2 regions of the Peribacillus sedimenti genome follow, and region 2 is predicted to be linked to the other one. Evidence: riboswitches for the same ligand, from Rfam matches in the RefSeq annotation. Region 2 holds a riboswitch; the other holds the start of a gene.

What was found. A riboswitch is a leader RNA that binds a small molecule or an ion and turns the genes downstream of it on or off. The one in region 2 is predicted to bind S-adenosylmethionine.
Region 1: linked by a shared signal. The riboswitch ahead of V1500_RS24210 (LLM class flavin-dependent oxidoreductase) and the one ahead of V1500_RS03800 (methionine ABC transporter ATP-binding protein) in region 2 are both predicted to bind S-adenosylmethionine.

The regions. Positions count from the first base shown of each region.
Region 1 covers NZ_CP143547.1:4,964,126-4,971,649, reverse strand. The annotation lists gene V1500_RS24215 (class I SAM-dependent methyltransferase) at 1-1,167, shown strand, start outside; SAM riboswitch class I at 1,289-1,418, shown strand; gene V1500_RS24210 (LLM class flavin-dependent oxidoreductase) at 1,531-2,586, shown strand; gene V1500_RS24205 (RimK family alpha-L-glutamate ligase) at 2,612-3,556, shown strand; gene V1500_RS24200 (ABC-F family ATP-binding cassette domain-containing protein) at 3,961-5,514, opposite strand; gene V1500_RS24195 (DNA topoisomerase III) at 5,873-7,524, shown strand, end outside.
Region 2 covers NZ_CP143547.1:752,144-759,667, forward strand. The annotation lists gene V1500_RS03790 (M20/M25/M40 family metallo-hydrolase) at 1-380, shown strand, start outside; gene V1500_RS03795 (S-adenosyl-l-methionine hydroxide adenosyltransferase family protein) at 603-1,457, shown strand; SAM riboswitch class I at 1,576-1,681, shown strand; gene V1500_RS03800 (methionine ABC transporter ATP-binding protein) at 1,787-2,800, shown strand; gene V1500_RS03805 (methionine ABC transporter permease) at 2,790-3,455, shown strand; gene V1500_RS03810 (MetQ/NlpA family ABC transporter substrate-binding protein) at 3,532-4,356, shown strand; gene V1500_RS03815 (transporter substrate-binding domain-containing protein) at 4,717-5,547, shown strand; gene V1500_RS03820 (amino acid ABC transporter permease) at 5,611-6,267, shown strand; gene V1500_RS03825 (amino acid ABC transporter ATP-binding protein) at 6,264-6,986, shown strand; gene brnQ (branched-chain amino acid transport system II carrier protein) at 7,057-7,524, opposite strand, start outside.

The sequences.
Region 1 (7,524 bases), 900 kb from region 2:
ACCATCCTTATGCTGGGGCAAGCGCTTGAGGAAGCGAAGATACCTTATCAGTTCACCGACGAGGCGGCGTTATTCATACAAGGAGTCGAAGTAGCAGAGCTAGTCCGGTTGAGTGTTTCCGTTCAGTGGGACCTGTTCGACGACGCCTATACGTTGTTTGAGCCTTTTGCACCTGCACAGCGAGAAATTATGCCGGAGAGGGCCTTTTTTTTATTTTTTACAGAAGGCCTGGAGGTCGTTGTTTCCTGTGATTTCAATACTACAGTCAAAACAGATCCTTATAGGATTCCAGTAACTCATGGGGAGACGGTGCTTTGGTGCAGCTCAGTATATAGATATCTGTTCTCACCCCGGAACCAAGTTTATAATGCAGCAATCCACAATTTTCTTGCCAGACAGCATAGAGGAATCACTACACATAATGAGCAGGCCTGGAACCAGAATAATTATGCAGCTCTCCTGAAGCGCTTCGGGGAGCCAGCTGAAATAGCGGCCAAGATACAGCAAAATCCTAAATGGAGACTCCACCCGTTTTATAAATACATAGAAGAGGCAGAAGGGAAAAGAATCGTTCATTTAATGGGTTCAAATGGGGTCAAAGCAACTGCACTGGCACTTCTCGGGGCAAAAGTTACGGTCATCGACTTTTCCAGGGAAAACGAAGCTTATGCAAAGGACGTGGCATCACAGGCGGGGGTATCTATAGATTACATAGTTTCCGATATTCTTTCCCTTGGGGAGGAGTTTCTCTCAGGCAATTATGATATAGTCCTCATGGAGCTTGGGGTACTTCACTACTTGCTCGACTTATTTCCGCTAATGGAAATTGTCAAAAAGCTGCTGGCACCTGGCGGCAGATTTATTCTGCATGAATTCCATCCTGTTTCGACCAAGCTCATTACCTCTGCAGGCAAAAAACATAAGGTCACCGGTAATTACTTTGACCCCATGATTGAAGATCACACAGTAGCGTTCTCGAAACATCTGCCTGCTGAAGAACAGCAGGTGCTCACCCGCGTCCTGCAGCGAAAATGGACTATTGGTGAGCTCATTACCGCTGCAGGCCAATCGGGACTGATTATCAAATTCCTGGAGGAAGAGCCAAACCATAAACTGCATGATATCGGTCTTCCGAAAACGTATACATTGGTTGCAGAAAAACCGTGACGACGCAGGCAAAGAATCCATAAAAATAAAAGATTCTTAAAATATAATCTTTTCTGTTGATAAATCCCTGATTTTATATTAGGATTAATTCTGATAAAAGCAAAAAGCATATGAATATATTGTCTTATCTAGAGAGGTGGAGGGACTGGCCCGACGAAACCCGGCAACCGCTGCATGAATACGCATAGCCTGCGATTTTCATGACAGAAAGGTGCTAATTCCAGCAGAGCAGAGGCTCTGGCAGATAAGGTAGAAGCAAAACTTCTTCTTATCGAGGAAGTTTTTTTGTTTTTCCTGATTATTTGCGATTACAAGCTAGAAAAGGCCATATATTACAACTTGGCAGAAAGAGGGATTTGTAGTATGAAATTTGGTTTTTGGCTTCCTATATTTGGCGGATGGTTACGAAATGTAGAAGATGAGAATATGCCTCCGACCTTTGAATATGCAAAAAAAGTGATCCAGTCTGCTGAAAAATGGGGTTACGATACCACATTGATCGCAGAACTATACTTAAATGACATCAAGGGACCCGAACGTGATTCACTTGAGGCCTGGTCTACTGCTGCTGCTCTTGCGGCCGTAACAGAAAAGATTGAAATCATGACTGCAGTACGGCCTGGCTTCCATAACCCGGCGGTAACGGCAAAAATGGCAGCGAATATCGATCATATTTCAAACGGGCGCTTCACATTAAACGTGGTGTCAGCATGGTGGGAAGAAGAAGCGCGTCAATACAATGGAATTTTTACCGCGCATGATGAAAGATATGAACGTACAGAAGAGTTTATCGAGGTCTTAAAAGGCCTTTGGACGGAAGAGTCCTTCTCATATGAAGGAAAATATTATCAAATCCAGAATGCAAAACTTAGCCCTAAGCCGGTACAGCGGCCGAATCCAATCTTATATGCTGGCGGGGAAAGTCCACGCGGAAAGCAAACGATCGTCGAGACATGTGATTCTTACGTAATGCATGGCGGAACGGTTGAAGAGATTACTGAAAAAGTCAATGGCATGAAGGAACAGAGAGCGGCAGCAGGAAAAGATCCATTCGGTTCATTTGGCATGGCCGCCTATATCATTTGCCGGGATACAGAAGAAGAGGTACAGGCTGAATTGGCCCGGATCACGAATGTAAAAGAGTCTAGCGCCTATGCAGGCTATAATGACTTTGTCAGCAAATCACAGCTGGAACAGCAGGTCAAGCTGTATGATTACTCTGTATCCAATCGAGGATTGCGCCCTAATTTAATCGGAACACCGGAACAGATTGCGGAAAGGATCCTTGCTTACGAAGAGGCAGGTTTAGATTTATTGCTACTTCAATTCTCTCCACAGCTTGAAGAGATGGAACGTTTTGCGAAGAAGGTCATCCCGCTGGTGAACGCCAAGAGAAAAGAAGCACAGGTTCAATTATAATTCTTGTAGGATGGAGGCATAGATGATGAGCAAAATTTATATAATTCATGAAAACAGCGAATGGACAGTCCATTTAACAAGACGTTTGGAAGAGCTGGGATTGCCGTATGAAGAATGGCACCTGGATGAAGGGCTGGTTGACCTTACAGAAGCTCCTCCTGAAGGTGTATTTTACAGCAGGATGAGTGCGTCATCCCATACAAGGGGGCACCGGTTTGCTCCCGAGTTCACCGATAGCGTTCTAGCATGGCTAGAGCAGCATGGGAGAACGGTATTTAATGGAAGCAGGGCTCTGCGCCTTGAAGTAAGTAAGGTAAATCAATATACAGCTCTAACAAAGGCCGGGATTCGTACGCCAAAAACAATTGCGGCAGCGGGAGCAGAGAACATCATAAAAGCTGCAGAAAAAATCGGAACTGCCTCTTTCATCACGAAGCATAACCGCGCGGGCAAGGGTCTTGGCGTGCAGCTGTTCCACTCGATTGAAGGCCTTAAGCAATATGTATATGGACCGGATTTTGATGAGCCGGTTGACGGAATTACACTGATCCAGGAGTATATTAAAGCTCCGGAACCTTATATCACACGCTGTGAATTTGTCGGCGGTAAATTTGTTTATGCGGTGAAGGTTGACACTTCGGAAGGCTTCGAGCTTTGCCCTGCTGATGCCTGCCAGATTGGCGATTTATTCTGCCCTGTAGGTGAGGAAGTCGAAGAAAAGCCTAAGTTCCAGATCATCGATGGGTTTGATGAGCCAATCATCGAAAAATATGAGGCTTTCCTAAAGGAAAACAACATCACTGTAGCCGGAATTGAATTCATCCGCAGTGAAGAAGGCGATATCTATACGTATGATATCAATACAAATACTAACTATAACTCAGATGCTGAAAAGGCAGCAGGAAAATATGGCATGCTGGAATTAGCCAAGTTCCTGGGCGCACAGGTGAAAACTTTGGAAACAGTTTAATCATAAAGATGGCAATATCCCTGCTATTTGGGGGGATTGTTGTCCAGAGGGTTCGGAATGGTAACATTACGAACCCTCTTTGTCATTTCCCATGGTATTTTAGCAAAAAGAGCCCTGGATGCAACCTTTTAAACTTGTTTTATACCACTGCTGTTGCTTGCCATGTCCCATTGAATATATTTTCGTTAAAGACTTGATGACTCCTGGGTAGCATCAGATCGGAGGAGATTCCTAGAGGAGCGGAAGCGACGAGGAGGTTCCGCCCGCCCTAGAAGACGAAGCATTCTTTACTGCAATTAACAGGCCTCGATAACAGTCCAATAAAAAGACTGTAGGCAAACTCGATTTTCATCGCGTTTTTCTACAGTCTGAACCTGCAATTAGCGGGCGGTTCTATAGCTTTATCACTGCTTTTGGCTAGCCCATTCTTCAACATTCCACACTCTGGTTACCCAGTCCTCATAAAAATCAGGTTCATGGGACACAAGCAGGATGGTACCTTTATATTCCTTCATCGCTCGTTTAAGCTCTTCTTTAGCGACTACATCCAAGTGATTGGTCGGCTCGTCAAACACAAGCCAATTGCTTTCATTCAGCATGAGCTTGCACAAGCGCACCTTAGCTTGCTCTCCACCGCTTAGCTGGCTGAGCGGACGTGTGATATGTTCATTCTTTAATCCCACTTTTGCCAGAATTCCTCGAACCTGAGGCTGATCTAAATGAGGGAATGCGTTCCATACATCATCGATCGGGGTGATGCTGCCGGCCTTCACTTCCTGCTCATAGTAGGAGGGATAAAGGAAATCTCCCAAAATAGCAGTCCCGCCCAAAGATGGTATTTTCCCGAGGATGGTCTTTAATAATGTGGACTTACCCACGCCATTCATTCCGACAAGAGCAATCTTTTCCCCTCGTTCTATGGTCATCGTCAATTTAGGAAGCAACGGATGATCATATCCAATCTCTAAATCCTTGCCTTCAAAAACGTAGCGGCTGCTGGCCCGCGATTCCTTGAAGTCGAAAGTTGGCTTCATCGCCGTCTCAGGACGGTCAATGCGTTCAATACGGTCGAGCTGCTTCTGGCGGCTTTTTGCGCGGCCGCTTGTCGAGTAACGCGCCTTGTTTTTCGCAATGAAGTCCTCTTGCTTCTTGATGAACTCCTTTTGCTTCTCATAAGCGTTAATATGCTGATTTTTATTAATCTCGGCAAGCTCCAGGAATTTTTCGTAAGTGGCTGTGTATCTTGTCAGCTTGGAAAACTCCAGGTGGAAGATGACATCGACCACGCCATTCATAAATTCAGTATCGTGTGAGATTAGTAGAAAAGCGTGAGGATATTCCTTCAGGTAATTGCTCAGCCAGCGGATATGGTCCACGTCCAGATAGTTGGTAGGCTCGTCCAAAAGTAAAACCTCTGGCTGTTCCAATAGAAGCTTCGCCAGCAATACCTTTGTACGCTGTCCGCCGCTTAGTGCGGCAACATCACGATCAAGTCCAATTGCATCCAGTCCAAGTCCGCGTGCTGCTTCCTCTATTTTCATATCAAGATTATAGAAGCCTCCAGCTTCAAGCTTATCCTGAATCTCTCCCATTTGTTCAAGAAGCTCTTCCAACTCTTCAGGGCTGGCGGTTCCCATTTTATCGGTAACCTCATTTAAGGCTCTTTCCTGCTCAAACAATGGAAGAAAAGCATCCCTTAGTACATCGCGGATCGATTTTCCGCGTTCAAGAACAGTATGCTGGTCCAGATAGCCATACTCGACACCAGGTGTCCATTCAACCCTGCCTCCATCATGGATCAGCTGTCCAGTGATAATATTCATCATGGTAGATTTACCGACTCCATTGGCGCCAACAAGGCCAACATGCTCGCCTGCCATAAGGCGGAAGGAGACATCCTTAAAAAGGGTGCGGTCCCCAAAGCTATGGGTTAATTTATCTATAGAAAGTAAGCTCATAAAATTGAACCTCCATTAAAATTTGAAAAAACATCTATCTTCCATCATACTAAAATCTGGCTGTGAATGCTATCCCAGCAGAATATGATTCAGCTATAAAAATGCTGGCAATACTTAAACAGCATCACAGATTTCTTTGGAAATAAAAAAACATACCCGGGCCTCTCACATCGCTCCAACCAGGGAAGTTATGAGATAATAGACAGGATGATCCGGTATTTGGTGACATTTTAAACTGGATTGCGCTCGCAGGCATAGGGTTTGCCATATCATTCAGTGATTAATAAAAGAATACAGATATATTAGGGGCATAAAGGGCTGCTCCTTACCATGGGAACTAGATAGAAAGGATGTTAACATGAGCAAAACAGTCGTACTCGCTGAAAAACCTTCAGTGGGCCGAGATATAGCAAAAGTGCTGAATTGTAATAAAAAAGGGAATGGATTTTTTGAAGGGGATAAATATATTGTAACTTGGGCCTTGGGACATCTGGTCACTCATGCAGATCCAGAGGCGTATGATGAAAAATACAAGGCGTGGAAGCTGGAAGATTTACCAATGCTCCCGGCTGAATTGAAGTTAGTAGTTATTAAACAAACTGGCAAACAGTTTCAAATCGTAAAAACCCAATTGAATCGCGGTGACGTAAAGGAAATTGTAATTGCAACGGATGCTGGACGCGAGGGAGAACTTGTAGCCAGGTGGACCATTGAGAAGGCACGTGTAAAGAAGCCTATCAAGCGTCTGTGGATTTCTTCCGTTACCGACAGAGCGATTAAGGAAGGCTTCAGGAAATTAAGAGATGGAAAAGAATATGAAAATTTATATGCTTCTGCAGTAGCCAGGGCTGAGGCTGACTGGATTGTTGGGATGAATGCTACTCGGGCACTTACCACAAAATATAACGCCCAATTGTCGAGCGGACGTGTTCAAACACCGACACTGGCGATGATAGCAGCCCGTGAAGAGGAAATCAAAAACTTCACACCCAAGGCTTATTATGGTGTAACAGCGTCTGCCGATAAACTTCGTTTAGTTTGGCAGGATGGACAATCAAAGGAAACCCGTATCTTTGACAAGGCCAGGGCCGACCATATACTTGCTTCGCTGCGCGGCAAAAACGCCGAAGTGGTTGACATTAACAAATCACATAAAAAAAGCTTTGCGCCTCAGTTGTACGATTTAACAGAGCTGCAAAGAGAAGCAAACAAGAGATATGGCTACTCTGCGAAAGAAACCCTATCCATCATGCAGGGCCTGTATGAAAGACACAAGGCGTTAACGTATCCTCGTACCGATTCGCGTTATTTGTCATCAGACATAGTCGACACGTTGAAGGAAAGGCTGCAGGCTGTCAGTGTAAAGCCATACGCCATGTTTGCTGCAAAAATTTTACGCAGCCCAATCAGAGCAAATAAATCATTTGTAGATGACAGCAAGGTATCTGACCACCATGCAATCATACCAACGGAACTAACTCCAATCATGAGCAAGTTAAGCGATAAGGAAAGTAAAATTTACGATTTGGTTGTAAAGAGATTCCTGGCCGTACTTATGCCTCCTTTTGAATACGAACAGACTACAGTCCGTACAAAAATTGGAGACGAATCTTTTGCGGCCAAGGGCAAGGTGATTATAAAGGCTGGCTGGAAGGAAGTCTACGACCAACAGGTAGAGGAAGATGAATCAGGAGATGGCTTGTCAGAACAGGTTTTGCCCTCCCTTAACAAAGGAGATACTCTGAATATAACAAATATTGTACAGACAAAGGGAGAGACGAAGCCTCCTGAACCTTTCAACGAAGCAACTTTGCTTTCGGCAATGGAGAATCCCGCCCGGTTTATGGCAGGCGAGAGCAAGGATTTAATAAAGACTATTGGAGAAACCGGGGGTATTGGAACTGTTGCAACCCGGGCTGACATAATCGAAAAATTGTTTAACACCTTCCTTGTTGAGAGGAAAGGCAAGGGACTTTATATTACCTCAAAAGGAAAGCAGCTTCTGGAACT
Region 2 (7,524 bases):
TTGAGTCGGTGAAAAAACATTTAAAAAAGCATGGCTTTGATGATATTGAAGTCTCCATGGTAAACGGACAAAAAGCATATCGTTCGGATTATAACCATCCATTTGTTGCCCATGTGATGCAAACGGCAAGGGATGTATACGAAAAAGAGGGGATCCTTGCGCCGAATTCTGCTGGAACAGGGCCAATGTATGATTTTGGTGAACAGCTGGAGCTTCCAATTGTAAGTACGGGCGTGGGCTGGGTGGAATCAAAGGCGCATGCTCCAAATGAATCCATTCGCCTTCAGGACTTTGAACAGGGCATTGTTCATATGGCATATATGCTTTCCGGCTTTCCGGCTGCCCTGAAATCTGCAGAGGAAGAAACGAATGCTATTTAAACCGTGTCGCAAAATGAATTTTCCAAACACCCCATTTGCAGTATTGGCTGCAGTGCTCCATGGTGGGATCACGAAATAATTATTAATCCGCCTGTTCTAAAAATCAGGTGCCGGTGTAATACCCCATCCTTATAAATCTAAGGATGGGTGTTTTATATATCAATCCATTCCAATTACGAGAAGGCATATGATCCTTCTAAAAACCAGAATAGGAGGCATAAAGTGGCTGGCTCTTTAGTTATACAATCTGACTTCGGTATTAGCGATGGTGCAGTAAGTGCAATGTATGGCGTGGCCATTTCTGTGGACCCGCTGCTTCGGGTATTCGATCTGACCCATGATATCCCTCCTTACAATATTCGGGAGGCATCCTACCGTCTTATCCAGACCATTTCTTATTGGCCGGAAGGAACCGTTTTTGTCTCCGTAGTAGATCCGGGTGTCGGTTCAGAACGGAGGAGCATTGCGGTAAAAACGGCAGGCAACAGATACGTCATTACTCCTGATAATGGAACGTTGACCCATGTGAATGAAAAGATGGGAATCAGCGAAGTGAGGATAATTGACGAAACTGTAAATAGGCTCCCGAATTCCGGAGAATCCTATACTTTTCACGGAAGAGATATATATGCATACACAGGTGCAAGACTTGCTTCCGGTATTATTTCTTTTGAAGGGATTGGACCTGAAGTTCCTGTAGATTCATTGACTGCACTGCCTCTTCACAAAGCTTGCATTGTCAAGGAGAATGTCATTGGAATGATCGAAGTCCTGGATGTCAGGTTCGGGAATTTATGGACTAATATTCCAAGGACCCTATTTAAGGATTTTGAAGTGAAATACGGCGATACAATCCAAGTCACGATCATGCATGATGCATCAAGGATTTATAAGAATATCATGACGTTTGGCCGTTCATTTGCTGACAGCCGTGTGGGAGAGCCCCTTGTGTATGTCAATTCTCTAGACTGCCTGGGAATTGCAATCAATCAAGGTTCATTTGCGAATGCTTATAAAATTGGAACAGGTACTGCCTGGAAAATCATGATATGCAAGGCTCCTAAAATAGTGTATTAGAGATTCCTGCATGACGGTGAAAATATAAACAATGAAATAGTAAAAAAGTAATGATTTAGGTTGACAAATAATTTGTCGAAATATATTATATTATTTATTGAATTCGAAAAATAACATATGCTTATCAAGAGTGACTGAGGGATCAGGCCCAAAGACGTCCGGCAACCTCCCCGAAAGGGAACGGTGCTACTTCCTGCAGAATCTTGCATTCTGGAAGATAAGTCGATGATAGATTTGGCTTCTTTCTGGATGAAAGAGCCTTTTTTATTGTGTAAAACAGAAACTGGCCGCATATAGCGCAGGCAGCGCATCATCAAGGGGGTGGACTTATGATTGAAATACGATCATTAACAAAAGAGTATAAAACAAAAAAAGGCACTGTCATCGGTGTCGATGATGTCAGCCTTACGATCAAGAGGGGAGAGGTTTATGGAATAGTCGGGTATAGTGGAGCAGGAAAGAGCACCCTGCTGCGCTGCCTGAACCTAATAGAAAGGCCAACCAGCGGCAGTGTCCGTATTAATGATGCTGATTTAACGACATTGTCCGAGAAGGAGCTACGCAAAGCAAGGCAGAAGATCGGGATGATATTCCAGCATTTTTCTCTGGTAAGCTCGAAAACTGTCTTCGAAAATGTGGCTTTTGCTTTAAAGGCTGCGGGACAGACAAGAGAATTCATTCAAAAGCGTGTAGGCGAGCTGCTGGAGCTGGTAGGCCTTGAAGATAAAAAAGACGTTTATCCAGCCCAGTTAAGCGGCGGGCAAAAACAACGGGTCGGGATTGCGAGGGCACTGGCAAATGATCCAACTGTCCTGTTATGTGATGAAGCAACTTCGGCATTGGACCCGACGACCACAAAATCAATTCTTCAGCTGCTGAAAAAGATTAATCATGAGCTCGGTATAACCATTGTTCTGATCACGCATGAAATGGAAGTGGTGAAAGAGTTGTGCCACCGGGTGGCTGTTATGCAGCATGGGAAAGTAATAGAAGAAGCCCCGGTATATACGATATTTTCCAATCCGCAGCAAGAGCTTACGAAACAATTTATCAGCAGTATCCTGCAATTTGATCTTCCTGGGCAGCTGATCACACAGAGCAAAGGGTCAATCATCAAAATCCAGTTTGAAGGCGATAGGGCGGGAGAAGCAGTGATATCCGACACGCTTCAAAAGTTCAAGATAAAAGGCAATATTCTGCATGGAAAGATAGAATATATACAGAACGACCCACTAGGCATTCTTGTGATCGAGATCATTGGGGAACCCGGCGAGACTGCGGCGGCCATTCAATATATCAAGGAACGGACTGGTTCTTTGGAGGTGATAGCAAATGGTTCTTAATACAATTACATCCCTGCTTCCAGACCTTAATAAAGCATTTTTTGAAACGATTTATATGGTTGCTATTTCGTTGTTCATCGCGGTGCTTTTTGGTCTGCCGATAGGAATCATTTTGTTTATTACTGGAAGAAATCTAATGTTGGAAAATACCCTTTTGCATTCTGTTCTTGGTTTTATCGTAAATATGGTACGTTCGATTCCCTTCATCATTTTAATGGTAGCGCTGATTCCATTGACTAAGCTCATTGCCAGTACTACCATTGGGCCTGCTGCAGCATCTGTTTCGCTTTCAGTAGCAGCGATTCCGTTTTTTGCAAGACTGGTAGAAACATCTTTAAGGGAAATAGATAAGGGCGTTATTGAAGCTGCAGTTGCAGTGGGAGCTTCCAGGTGGATGATCATCAAAGATGTACTGATTCCCGAAGCACGCCCAGGCATTCTTCAGGGCCTGACAATTACGACTATTTCATTGATTGGCTTTTCGGCAATGGCGGGCATTATTGGCGGAGGCGGCATTGGCGACCTCGCTATCCGCTTTGGTTACTATCGATATGATAATACGGTCATGATCGTCACGGTAATCATTCTCATCTGCCTGGTACAAATCATTCAATTAGTTGGAGACAAGCTGTCCCATCTAGTAGACAAGAGGTAGAATTATTGCTATTTGGCATTAATTATAAAAAGCATTACAACAATCGTACATAGCTGTACAACATAGGGGGATAACAATGAAGAAACTAGTATTATTGGCTTTAACACTCGTACTTGCTCTTGGATTAGCTGCATGCGGCAAGGAGAGCAGCTCTGGTTCAGCTTCAAAGGAAAAGAAGGAAATCAAGATTGGGGCAACAAGCGGTCCATACGCTGACATGGTGAAAAAGGCCATTGCGCCACAGCTGGAAAAAGACGGATACAAAGTAGAAATAGTAGAATTCAGTGATTATGTACAGCCTAACATTTCTTTAGGGAATGGATCCATAGATGCTAACCTGTTCCAGCATAAGATTTATATGGAAAACTTTGCGAAAGAAAATAATCTTGAACTATCAGAATTAATCAGCGTTCCTACTGCTCCGATGGGAATCTACTCCAATAAGTTGAAAGATTTAAAGGAAATTAAGAAAGGCACTACTCTTGCTCTGCCCAATGATCCAACAAATATGGCAAGGGCGTTAAAAATTTTGGATGCTGAAGGAATTATCAAGCTTGACCCTGCAGCCAATCCGCTGACTGTTTCAGAAAAGGATGTTAAAGAAAACCCTCATGGAATTCAGTTTAAGCCCCTTGAGGCAGCCCAGCTTCCAAGAGCTGTGGAGAGCGTAGATTTATCAGCAGTTCCCGGAAACTTTGCACTTGCGGCAAAAATGGACCTTCTTGATGCGCTTAAGCTTGAAGAAATGGAGGATGAATATAGAAACCGTGTGGTAATAAATACAAAGGATCTGGATAAGGATTTTGCAAAAGCCATTAAAAAAGCAGTTGAGTCGGATGAGTTTGAAAAGACAATTGACAGCGAATTTAAAGGCTTTGGAAAACCTGAGTGGATGAAGTAAGGTTTTTCATTGGAATGCCGTATCGACTTATTGTCGATATGGCATTTTTTTTGGGATAAAAACATCCTTGGCCACGTATTAAAAATCCGCCAGTTTTAAAAAGCGTACAGAGCCAGCATACATTCGAATTCTTTATCTATCTATCTTTGTTTTTGAGTTAATACTGAGCAAGCAACCAACCCATACAATGCCCCATATTATTTGTGAATTCTAGTAAAGCAGTTCAAGGGATATAATTTAGTACGTTATTTAACGAAAGTTTTTTAATAAACTATTGCATGAAAAAATAGCTTACTGATAATATAAATATATTAGAAAATTTGAATAGTTTAAAAAATAAAAGACGAAGGGGTCGTAAATATGAAGAAGCTCACTGTTATACTGTCAGCGTTTTTGATGATCATGTTGCTGGCGGCATGTGGTTCGGAAGCCGGTAAAGAAGAAAAGGCCAATGGTTCGGCAACTGATTCGGAAGGAGGGGACAAAAAGTCAATACGGGTTGTGACGGATGCTGCCTACGCACCATTTGAATACCTGGAAGGAGATAAAATCGTCGGTTTTGATGTCAACTTCCTGAATGCCGTTGCTAAGGAAGCCGGCTATGAGGTGAAATTGGAGCACGTAGGCTGGGATCCATTGTTCGTTGAGTTAAAAAGCAAACGTGCTGATGCAGGAATCTCCGCAATAACAATAGATGAAGACAGAAAGCAAACGTACGATTTTTCCTCCCCTTATTTTCTATCTATCAACAAAATCCTTGTTCCCGAAGGAAGCGATATTAAAACTGCAGAAGACCTGAAAGGCAAGGTCGTTGCAGTACAAAGCGGCACAACCGGACAGGCGGCAGTTGAAAAGCTTTTAGGCAAAAACAATAAAAATATCAAAAAATTTGAAAACAACAACCTCGCCATTATGGAGCTGATCAGTAAAGGTGCGGACGCTGTTGTTGCTGATAATGCGGTTGTGGAAGAATACGCAAAGAACAATCCGCAGCAAAAGCTTAAGGTGGTAGATGACCCTGATACATTCGATGCAGAGTTTTACGGGATTATGTTCCCGAAGGGCAGTGAGTTGAAAGCGGATTTTGATAAGGCGATTGAGACCATCCTGGATAACGGCACCTATGCAAAAATCTATAAGGAAAGGTTTGGGACAGACCCGGATATTGAAAAGCTAAAGCAAGCAAAGTAATACTTGATAAATTGCGCAGCACCCCATAGTGTTGCGCAATTTTACCTATACGGAGGAATTTAGATGGATTTTCGTTTTGACATTATTATGGATTATGCACCCTATTTGTTACAGGGGACCCTGATTACAATAGGATTATCGCTGGCTGGCATAGTTATTGGAACTATTCTTGGCTTATTTATTGGCTTGGGGAAAATGATGCGCAATAAATATCTCGCCTTTCCTTTTACGGTCTATATCACTATATTCCGGGGTACACCGCTGCTTGTTCAAGTATTATTGATTCACTTTGGAGTAGTGCCATTATTTATAGGGGAAACAAATGCTGTGGCGGCAACTATTATAGCACTGTCGTTAAATGCTGCTGCATATATTGCGGAAATCTTCAGGGCGGGGATTGCGTCGATTGATAAGGGACAGATGGAAGGGGCAAGGTCCCTTGGACTGAGCCATGTGCAGTCGATGAGATATATCATATTGCCGCAGGCTTTTAAACGAATGATTCCTCCGCTGGGAAATGAATTCATCGTACTGCTCAAGGACTCGTCACTTGCTTCAGTGATTGCTGCTCCGGAATTAATGTATTGGGGCCGGGCCATGAGCAGCCAATATTTCAGAACTTGGGAGCCCTATCTTTCCGCTGCAGCGATCTACCTGGTTTTGACCCTGGTCATAAGCATATTATTACATCGTTTAGAAAGAAGGCTGACAACTGAATGATACAAGTCCAATCTTTAAGAAAATCGTTCGGGTCACACGAGGTTCTAAAGGATATCAATGTCAGCATTAAGCCCCAGGAGGTAGTAGTAGTCATTGGCCCGTCAGGATCGGGAAAATCGACCTTCCTGCGCTGCATCAATTTATTGGAATCCATTACCGCCGGCCATATAATGATCGAAGGAAAAGATATTACGGATAAACAAACAGACATAAATAAAATAAGGGCTGAAGTAGGAATGGTGTTTCAGCATTTTAATCTGTTCCCGCATAAAACGGTCCTCGAAAATATCATGCTGGCTCCTTTGAAAGTAAAGAAAGCGGACAAGGATCAGGCCAGGGAAAAGGCATTGCGGCTTTTGAAAAAAGTAGGGCTGGAAGACAAGGCCAATGTATATCCCGACTCCTTATCAGGCGGCCAGAAACAACGCGTAGCGATTGCCAGGGCTCTGGCGATGGAGCCAAAGATCATGCTTTTCGACGAGCCGACATCAGCGCTTGATCCGGAAATGGTTGGAGAAGTTCTGGAAGTAATGAAGGAGCTTGCCAGAGAGGGCATGACAATGGTTGTAGTGACTCATGAAATGGGTTTTGCACGTGAAGTGGGCGAACGAGTCCTGTTCATGGATGGAGGCTATATCGTCGAAGAAAACACACCAAACCTGTTATTCGAGTCACCACAGCAAGAACGGACAAAAGCCTTTCTCAGCAAAGTGTTATAAGGAAGAAAAGAAGCAGGCGTGTGCTGCCTGCTTCTTTTTTTGCTTTATTAGGTTAAAGGAGGACTGACCCTTAAGCTGATTGTTCAGTTTGGGCCGCGCTTTTGCCAAATTGGCTTAGCGATAGGCCGATCGCTGCTCCGGCTACTGCAGGAACAATCCATTCGAGGCCAACCGATGCGAATGGAAGTACTTCTTTAAACGCCTGAACCGGACCAAGGTTAAGTCCAAAGGTTTGAAGTCCGCTGATCGCTGCGAACACCCCTGTAAAAAGGATCGTGCTTCCATAAACGATACGGGAATTCTTGAAGTATCGGTTAAAGAAAGTTAATACAATCAGTACAATCGTTAGCGGGTATGCCGTTACAAGGAACGGAACAGATACCTTAAGAATCTGGGCCAAGCCTAAATTAGAGAGTGTGAATCCGATCAGGGTTACCGCCAGGACCACCATTTTATAGCTGGCACGCGGAATCAAGTTAGAGAAATATTGGCCGCAGGCAGTTGTCAAACCAACCACGGTAGTAAAACATGCAAGAGT